2 regions of the Mesorhizobium sp. M0244 genome follow, and region 2 is predicted to be linked to the other one. Evidence: riboswitches for the same ligand, from Rfam matches in the RefSeq annotation. Region 2 holds a riboswitch; the other holds the start of a gene.
What was found. Region 2 has a riboswitch for thiamine pyrophosphate ahead of thiB (thiamine ABC transporter substrate binding subunit). Riboswitches for the same ligand answer to the same signal wherever they lie in the genome.
Positions count from the first base shown of each region.

Region 1: it holds a riboswitch for thiamine pyrophosphate, as region 2 does, so the genes downstream of both, thiC (phosphomethylpyrimidine synthase ThiC) here and thiB (thiamine ABC transporter substrate binding subunit) in region 2, are expected to answer to the same signal.

Region 1 covers NZ_JAMYSE010000048.1:215-4,326, reverse strand. The annotation lists gene queD (6-carboxytetrahydropterin synthase QueD) at 1-245, shown strand, start outside; gene queE (7-carboxy-7-deazaguanine synthase QueE) at 242-973, shown strand; partial or broken gene NKJ08_RS24150 (Ros/MucR family transcriptional regulator) at 1,106-1,547, shown strand; TPP riboswitch at 2,317-2,433, shown strand; partial or broken gene thiC (phosphomethylpyrimidine synthase ThiC) at 2,537-4,112, shown strand, end outside.
Region 2 covers NZ_JAMYSE010000002.1:41,254-45,365, reverse strand. The annotation lists gene thiP (thiamine/thiamine pyrophosphate ABC transporter permease) at 1-1,016, opposite strand, end outside; gene thiB (thiamine ABC transporter substrate binding subunit) at 1,268-2,281, opposite strand; TPP riboswitch at 2,325-2,439, opposite strand; gene NKJ08_RS02450 (thiamine diphosphokinase) at 2,567-3,211, shown strand; gene NKJ08_RS02445 (ABC-F family ATP-binding cassette domain-containing protein) at 3,227-4,112, shown strand, end outside.

The DNA of each region.
Region 1 (4,112 bases), on a different contig from region 2:
AGCTTTCAGGTGGCGAATTGAACGAACATGGCTTTGTGCGCGACTATCATGACCTCGCCGCACTGAAGCATTACATCGACGAGACGCTCGACCATCGTCACCTGAACGACGTGCTGGGGCATGACCAGGTCACGGCGGAATATCTCGCCAAACACCTCTACGACTGGTGCAAGGTGCGGCTGCCACAAACCTCCGCCCTGCGGGTGAGCGAGACGCCGAAAACTTGGGCGGAATACCGGCCATGACGTGCGTGTTGGATCCCGGAATTCGCGTGAGCGAGATTTTTGGGCCGACCATCCAGGGCGAAGGCATGCTGATCGGCTTGCCCACGGTGTTCGTAAGAACGGGCGGGTGCGATTATCGCTGTTCCTGGTGCGACAGCCTGCATGCGGTGGACAATCGCTTCCGCCATGAATGGAAGACCATGTCCACAGACGCGATCTGGCAAGAGGTCAATTTGCTTTCGGGTGGCCGACCAGTGATGGTGTCGCTCTCAGGAGGCAATCCGGCTATCCAGCCGCTCGGCGCGCTGATCGAACGCGGGCATCGTGAAGGCTACCGCTTTGCATTGGAAACCCAAGGCTCCGTGGCCAGAGACTGGTTCGCCGAGCTTGATGTCCTGGTTCTAAGCCCAAAGCCGCCATCGAGCGAAATGACGACCGATTGGACTGCGTTCGAGGCGTGCGTCGAGGCGGCGCGGGATAAGCCGCAAATCGTGCTCAAGCTCGTCGTGTTCGACGAAACAGACTACGGCTATGCCAAGGATGCCGCCGCGCGCTATCCGCAACTGCCCGTTTATCTGCAGCCTGGCAATCACACGCCGCCACGCCCTTATGGCGAAGAAGTTGATATGGACGGCATAATGAAACGCATGGAATGGCTAATAGAAACAGTGACCTGTGATAGATGGTTTGACGCGCGCGTCCTGCCGCAACTTCATGTTCTGCTCTGGGGCAACAAAAGGGGCGTCTAGCCCGCGCAGTGCTAGGGTGGCCCTGCGTCACCCCTGCATTTGGAGAAATCACGTCAATCGTAATTGAGACCCGATCAGTTCAGCACACTACAGCGCACAGCAAGTGGCACCACTGCTTAGGCGAAACCGCCTCTGACAGAAGAAGCCGGCAACAACATTGACGCCCTCATCGAGTTCACCGCTGATGTCGTCTCAGCATATGTCTCCAACAATCCGGGTGCCGGTAGGCGAGCTCCCTGCCCTGATCGGCCAAGTGCACGCAGCCCTGAAAGGCACGATCGGCAACGTTTCCGCAGAAATGCCGGACGCTCTCAAGCCTGCTGTGTCGATCAGGAAGTCGGTGACACCGAACTACCTCATCTGTCTTGACGACGGGAAGAAATTCAAATCGCTGAAGCGCCATCTGTCGACCCACTACGGGCTGACGCCGGACGACTATCGCGCCAAATGGGGTCTGCCTTCGGATTATGCCATGGTCGCGCCGAACTACGCCGCCACCCGCTCGGCCTTGGCCAAGACAATGGGTCTCGGCCGCAAACCGAACGAGCCGGAAAAGCCGGCGGCGGCAAAGTAGTCCCGCAAGAAGGCCGGAGCCTGAGTTAATCGCTCGAGGTTCCTTATGGCGCGGAGCAGCCATCGGCATAATCTGCCCGGAATATGAAAGGCGGGGTCAGCCCCGCCTTCCGTTGCAAAACAGCCGGGTTTCACAGGCAATCGCGAAGGCTTGCAGCACTGCTGACGGATCCCGGTTGGGTATCTTGCCGCGGCTGGCTAACATTAGTTGTGGGGTGGTCGACGCGGCCGTGGGAGCAGCATTGTTGGGATGTGCACGAAGCCCGCGTCGACCGAGGTCATTAGCCGCCTCGGTCTCCTATGCCGAATAAGACAGGGGGCGGAACCTGCTCAAACGCGCAATCGAACTTGTGCACGCCTATATATTTCGCACGCCTGAATTGAAAAGGAACCGTGCGTGGTCCGATTTGAATCAAACCGATGTGGTCCCTGACATTCAGTCGGTCTTTACCATTGGCTGCTAACTTTCGCGTAGCGGCAAGGTTCTGAGTACCGCGCAAGCCAAAAGGCTCGCTCCAGAAACGGAGCGGGCCTTTTTTTGCGTCATTTTGGGAAACGTACTCCAAGGATTGCTGCTGGCCTACAGGCTGGGCGAAACGGTCGAACGTGGCTGATCTGTTCGTGGACCCGCAATCGGTCCGACCTTATGCGCGACCGCCGCGGCCTCGTCAGAGTCATCGGTCGCGACTTTCCGCCCGCTTTGATTGCCCGCCGATCACCGCCGCAGCTCGAACGCACTTGACAAGATAGTTCCGGCCCGCTCAATTTGAGGTATTCACCAGGGGAGTCCCGGCAAGGGGCTGAGATACTGCTGGCTTTCGCGGCGCAGTGACCCGTTGAACCTGATCCAGTTCATACTGGCGTAGGGACGGTGCAAGCGCTTTGCGGGAGTTTACGCCCGAGGTCCTGTTTCGGCAGATCGCTAGAAGCGTCTTTTCATCCTTCCGGCACAGAACTGGGTCTCCAATGCATGAGCAAAGGAGCCTCAAGATGAATGCCCTCACCCCCGCCGTGTCGACGGGACCGCTGCCCGCCTCACGCAAGATCCACAAGTCCGGCGTCCTCTATCCGCACATCAAAGTGCCGATGCGCGAAATTGCCGTCCATCCGACGGCCGGCGAGCCGCCCGTCATCGTCTACGATCCGTCCGGCCCCTATACCGACCCGACTGTCGAAACCAGCATCGAAAGAGGTCTCGCCCGACTTCGCCAGGAATGGATCTTGGCGCGCGGCGATGTCGAGGCCTATGACGGCCGCCATGTCCGGCCCGAAGACAATGGATTTCTCACGGGCGAACGCCTAACGCCGGAGTTTCCAGTCCGTAACCGGCCGCTGAGAGCCAAGGCCGGCAAGGCGGTGACACAGCTTGCCTATGCGCGCGCCGGCATCATCACGCCAGAAATGGAGTTCGTCGCCATCCGTGAGAACCTCGGCCGCGAGATCCTGCACGGCAAGCTTGAGCGCGACGGCGAAGCCTTCGGCGCGGCGCTTCCCGATTTCGTGACGCCGGAATTCGTGCGTGACGAAGTGGCGCGCGGGCGGGCAATCATTCCCGCCAACATCAATCATCCCGAAAGTGAGCCGATGATCATCGGCCGCAATTTCCTGGTCAAGATCAATGCCAATATCGGCAACTCCGCTGTCACCTCCTCGATGGCCGAAGAGGTCGAAAAGATGGTCTGGGCGATCCGCTGGGGCGCCGATACGGTGATGGACCTGTCGACCGGCCGCAACATCCACAACATCCGCGACTGGATCGTGCGCAACTCGCCGGTGCCGATCGGCACGGTGCCGCTTTACCAGGCGCTCGAAAAGGTCGGCGGCATCGCCGAGGACCTGACCTGGGAGGTGTACCGCGACACGCTGATCGAACAGGCCGAACAGGGCGTCGACTATTTCACCATCCATGCCGGCGTGCGGCTGCATTACATCCCGCTGACCGTTGACCGGGTCACGGGTATCGTCTCGCGCGGCGGCTCGATCATGGCAAAATGGTGCCTGCACCATCACCGGGAAAGCTTCCTCTACGAGCACTTCGCGGAGATCTGCGACATCTGCCGCGCCTATGACGTCTCCTTTTCGCTCGGCGACGGCCTTCGTCCCGGCTCGATCGCCGATGCCAACGATGCGCCGCAGTTCGCCGAGCTGGAAACGCTTGGCGAGCTGACGAAGATCGCCTGGGAGAAGGATTGCCAGGTGATGATCGAGGGGCCTGGCCACGTGCCGATGCACAAGATCAAGCAGAACATGGACAAGCAGCTCGCCGTTTGCGGCGAGGCGCCGTTCTATACGCTTGGACCGCTGACGACCGACATCGCGCCGGGCTACGACCACATCACCTCAGGCATCGGTGCTGCCATGATCGGCTGGTTCGGCACCGCCATGCTCTGCTATGTCACGCCCAAGGAGCATCTCGGCCTTCCCGATCGCAACGATGTCAAGATTGGCGTGATCACCTACAAGATCGCCGCCCATGCCGCCGATCTGGCAAAGGGCCATCCGGCGGCGAAAGTCAGGGATGATGCCCTTTCCCGAGCGCGCTTCGAGTTCCGCTGGGAGGACCAGT
Region 2 (4,112 bases):
GAGAGCATGGCACTGGTCGCCGTCGCTTGCCGCACCGCGCTCTCGCCGGCCAGGCGGCCGAGATCGGCGCCAAGCCCGGCCGCCAGCGTGGCCGCCATCGGCCCGGCGACGAACAGCAGTGCCAGCCCGATCACCAGCGCGTTCAGCACGGTCTCGGCCGCACCAGCTGAAAAATACCGGCGCGGCGCAACCGGCAGATTGGCGTCGCCGGTCATATTGGCGCCAAGCCGCGTCAATGCCAGCACCACGACAAAGGTCAGGGCAATTTGCAGCAAGGTCAGCGTCACCGCCCGCGCCGGGTCGAAGTCGAAACGCAGCGCCTGGTAGATAGCAACCTCCAGCGTCGTCGCACGCGGCCCGCCACCCAGCGTAAGCACGATGGTGAAGGAGGTGATGCAGAGCATGAAGACGAGCCCGGCGATGCCCGGCAGGGCCGCACGCAGCGTTGGCCATTCGATCAGCCGGAAGGCCGGCGCCGCGCCCATGCCAAGCTGGCTCGCCAGCCGCCATTGGTCGGCCGGCACCGTCTGCAACGCTTCCAGGAACAGCCGCGTTGCCAGCGGCAGGTTGAAGAAGACATGGGCGACGAGAATGCCCGACAGACCATAGATGCCGGGCCAGCTCTGGCCGCCAATCGCGCCGAGCATGCCGGCGAAAAACCCAGCGCGGCCATAGAGTGCCAAGACGCCGAGTGCGGCAACAATGGCCGGCAGCGCCAGCGGCACGGCGAAAAGCTGCAGGATAAAGCCTCGCCCGAAAAACTGTGGATGCCGCGACAGGGCACGCGCGACGAACAGCGCTGGTGCGACGGAGAGCAGGGTCGACAACAGAGCCTGCCAGAGCGTGAAACGGGTGACCCGGAAGAGATAGGAATCGAAAGCCGAGACAGCACCGGAAGGGTCGCGTGCGGCTTCCAGGACGAGCCCTGCGAAGGCGCCGCCGATCAGCAGCGCGATGGCGGCGAGCGCGACTGTGCCAGCGGTGACGCGGGAGTCCGATGATGACGCGCGTTGCACGCTAGACCGCCAGATTCGAGATTCTTAGCGAGGACGGCGTTCCTTCGCGCCCCCCTCTGTCCTGCCGGACATCTCCCCCACTTGGGGGGAGATCGGCAGCGTCCGCGCCTCGCTCAGTCCTGCAACGTTGGAGATTGGCGAAAGCCGAAATGACGGCCAATCTCCCCCCTCGTGGGGGAGATGCCAAGCTTTGGCAAAGAGGGCAGGACAGAGGGGGGCGCCGTAGAGCGAACATCTTCGTCGGTGAAAGCCTACTTGCTCATCACCGCCAGCCACTCGTCGACCCAAGCCTTGCGATTTGCCGCCACCTCCTCCGAGCTGAACAGCAAGGTTTTGGTCGGTTTGACGAGCTTGTCGAAAGCCGGGTTGAGCGGCTTGTCGGTCTTGCCGGCCGGGAACATCCAGTTGGTCTCGGGAATGACGTCCTGGAATTTCGGCCCGGTCATGAAGGCCATGAACTTTTCCGCCAGCGGATTCTTCGCGCCCTTGGTGGTGATCCCAGCGACCTCGATCTGCAGATATTCGCCTTCCTCGAAGGACGCCGCCTGGTAGCGCTCGGTGTTTTCGGCAACCATGTGATAGGCCGGCGAGGTGGTGTAGGACAGCACCATCGGCGCCTCGCCCTTGGTGAACAGGCCGTAGGCCTCGCTCCAGCCCGGCGTTACCGTGAGCACCTTTGCCCTGAGCTTGGCCCAGGCTTCCGGCGCCTTGTCGCCATAGACCGACTTGACCCACAACAGCAGGCCAAGGCCCGGCGTCGAGGTGCGCGGATCCTGGATGACGATCTTGTCGCCGGCATCGCCCTCGACCAATTCCCTGAGGCTCTTCGGCGGGCTCTTCAGTTTTTCGGTATCGTAGACGACGGCGAAATAGCCATAGTCGAACGGCACGAAAATACCGTCGCTCCAGCCGCCCGGCACGCTGACGTCCGACACGGCGCCATGCGGCGAAAACAGGCCGGTTGCCTTGGCATCTGCGGTCAAATTGGTATCGAGGCCAAGCACGATATCGGCTTTGGTCGCGGCGCCTTCCAGCTTCACACGGTTGAGCAGCGCGACGCCGTCGGCGACCGAGACGAATTCGACGACGCAGCCGCACTCGGCCTCGAAAGCCTTCTTCACCGCCGGTCCCGGACCCCAATCGGCGGTGAAGCTTTCATAGGTATAGACGGTCAGCTTATCCTGTGCCGATGCCTGCCCTGGCAGGGCGAGCGCGGATGCTGCAAGCAGGACAATCGAGACAAGAGAGTGGAAAAAACTGCGCATCGGCGCCTCCTTCGTTCGCGTTGAAAGGAATTGAGGCGTCGGGCTGTCCGAAACGTCTAATCCCTCCGCCGGTACAAACCGGATCAGGTTCAGCGGGTTGGCAGTCTTGCCTCTCAGCCGGTCCGCGAAGATCGCGTCCGGCACCCCGTTAGAGCGTTTCGACACATAGGCCCGGCCGAAGTGCCGCGCAAGCGGAAGTTTGCCGGGCATCCAAAGCGCGGCCTTCCGTTTCGTCTGCCGTTTCATCTTCCGTTTCCGGGGCAGGGCTGGTAAGGGCCACGAGATATGAGCACATTCACCATCCTGCTTGGCGGCGATCTCATCCGCACGCCGCTGCTCGACCGCCAGGTCGCCGGCACGCGCGTCATTGCCGCCGATGCCGGCATCGGCCATGCCCGTATGCTGGGCCTGAGGCCGGAACTCTGGGTCGGCGATTTCGATTCCGTGCCTGCCGATTTGCCGGAGGATCTGGCCGCCGTGCCACGGCAGGTGTTTCCCGCTGAAAAGGACAAGACCGACGGTGAACTCGCTATCGCCGCCGCGCTCGAACGCGGTGCGACCAGCCTTGTGCTCGCAGGCGCCTTCGGCGGCAAACGCACCGACCACATCTTCCTGCATCTGGCGCTGAGCGTCCGGCTGGCGGAAGGCGGAACGGAAGTGCTTTTGACCAGCGGCGCACAGGAAGGCATTCCTTTGCTGCCTGGAAAGACCGGCTTCGACTATGTCGACGGCACGCTGTTTTCGGTGCTCGGCTTTTCGGATCTCGCCGGCCTGACAGTCACCGGCGCCAAATGGCCGCTCGACGATGTCGAGGTTGCGTTCGGCTCGTCGCTAACCATTTCCAACGAGGTCAAGGGCCGGCTCGAAATCGCGCTGGCCAGCGGCCGCGCGCTGCTGCTCGCGCATCCCTACCCTCTTCCGGAAAGCTGAGCCCAGAAAGCTGACATGGCGCCGCCGCTTCTCAATCTCGACGGGATAAAGCTGACCTTTGGCGGCACGCCGCTGCTCGACGGTGCCGCCCTGACGGCCTCAGTTGGCGACAAGATCGCCCTGGTCGGCCGCAACGGCTCTGGCAAGTCGACGCTCCTCAAGATCGCCGCCGGGCTGATCGAACCACAGGACGGCGAAGTCTTCCGCCAGCCATCGGCGACCGTGCGCTACTTGCCGCAGATGCCCGACATGGACGGCTTTGCGACTGTCCGCGCCTATGTCGAGGCGGGGCTCGGGCCGGCCGACGATCCTTACCGCGCCACCTATCTGATGGAGCATCTCGGCCTATCCGGCGAGGAACGGCCGAACGATCTCTCCGGCGGCGAGGCGAGGCGCGCCGCGCTCGCCCGCGTCATGGCGCCGGAGCCCGACATTCTCCTCCTCGATGAACCGACCAATCACCTTGACCTTTCGGTTATCGAATGGCTGGAGGAGGAGCTTGCCCGCACCTCCTCGGCACTGGTCGTCATCTCGCATGACCGGCGTTTTCTCGAACGCGTGTCGCGCGCCACAATTTGGCTCGACCGCGGCCAGACCCGCCGTCTCGACAAGGGCTTTGCCTATTTCGAGGAATGGCGCGACATCGTGCTGGAGGAGGAAGAGCGCGAGCAGCACAAGCTCGGCCGCCAGATCGTGCGCGAGGAGCACTGGCTGCGCTATGGCGTGACGGCAAGGCGCAAGCGCAACATGCGCCGGCTCGGTGAGTTGCAGACCATGCGCCAGCGCTTTCGCGGCCATCGCGGCGCCGAGGGTGCGGCGACGATGATAGCCAGCGACGCCGCCGAATCCGGCAAACTGGTGATCGAAGCCAAGAACATCGAGAAGAGCTTTGGCGATCTGA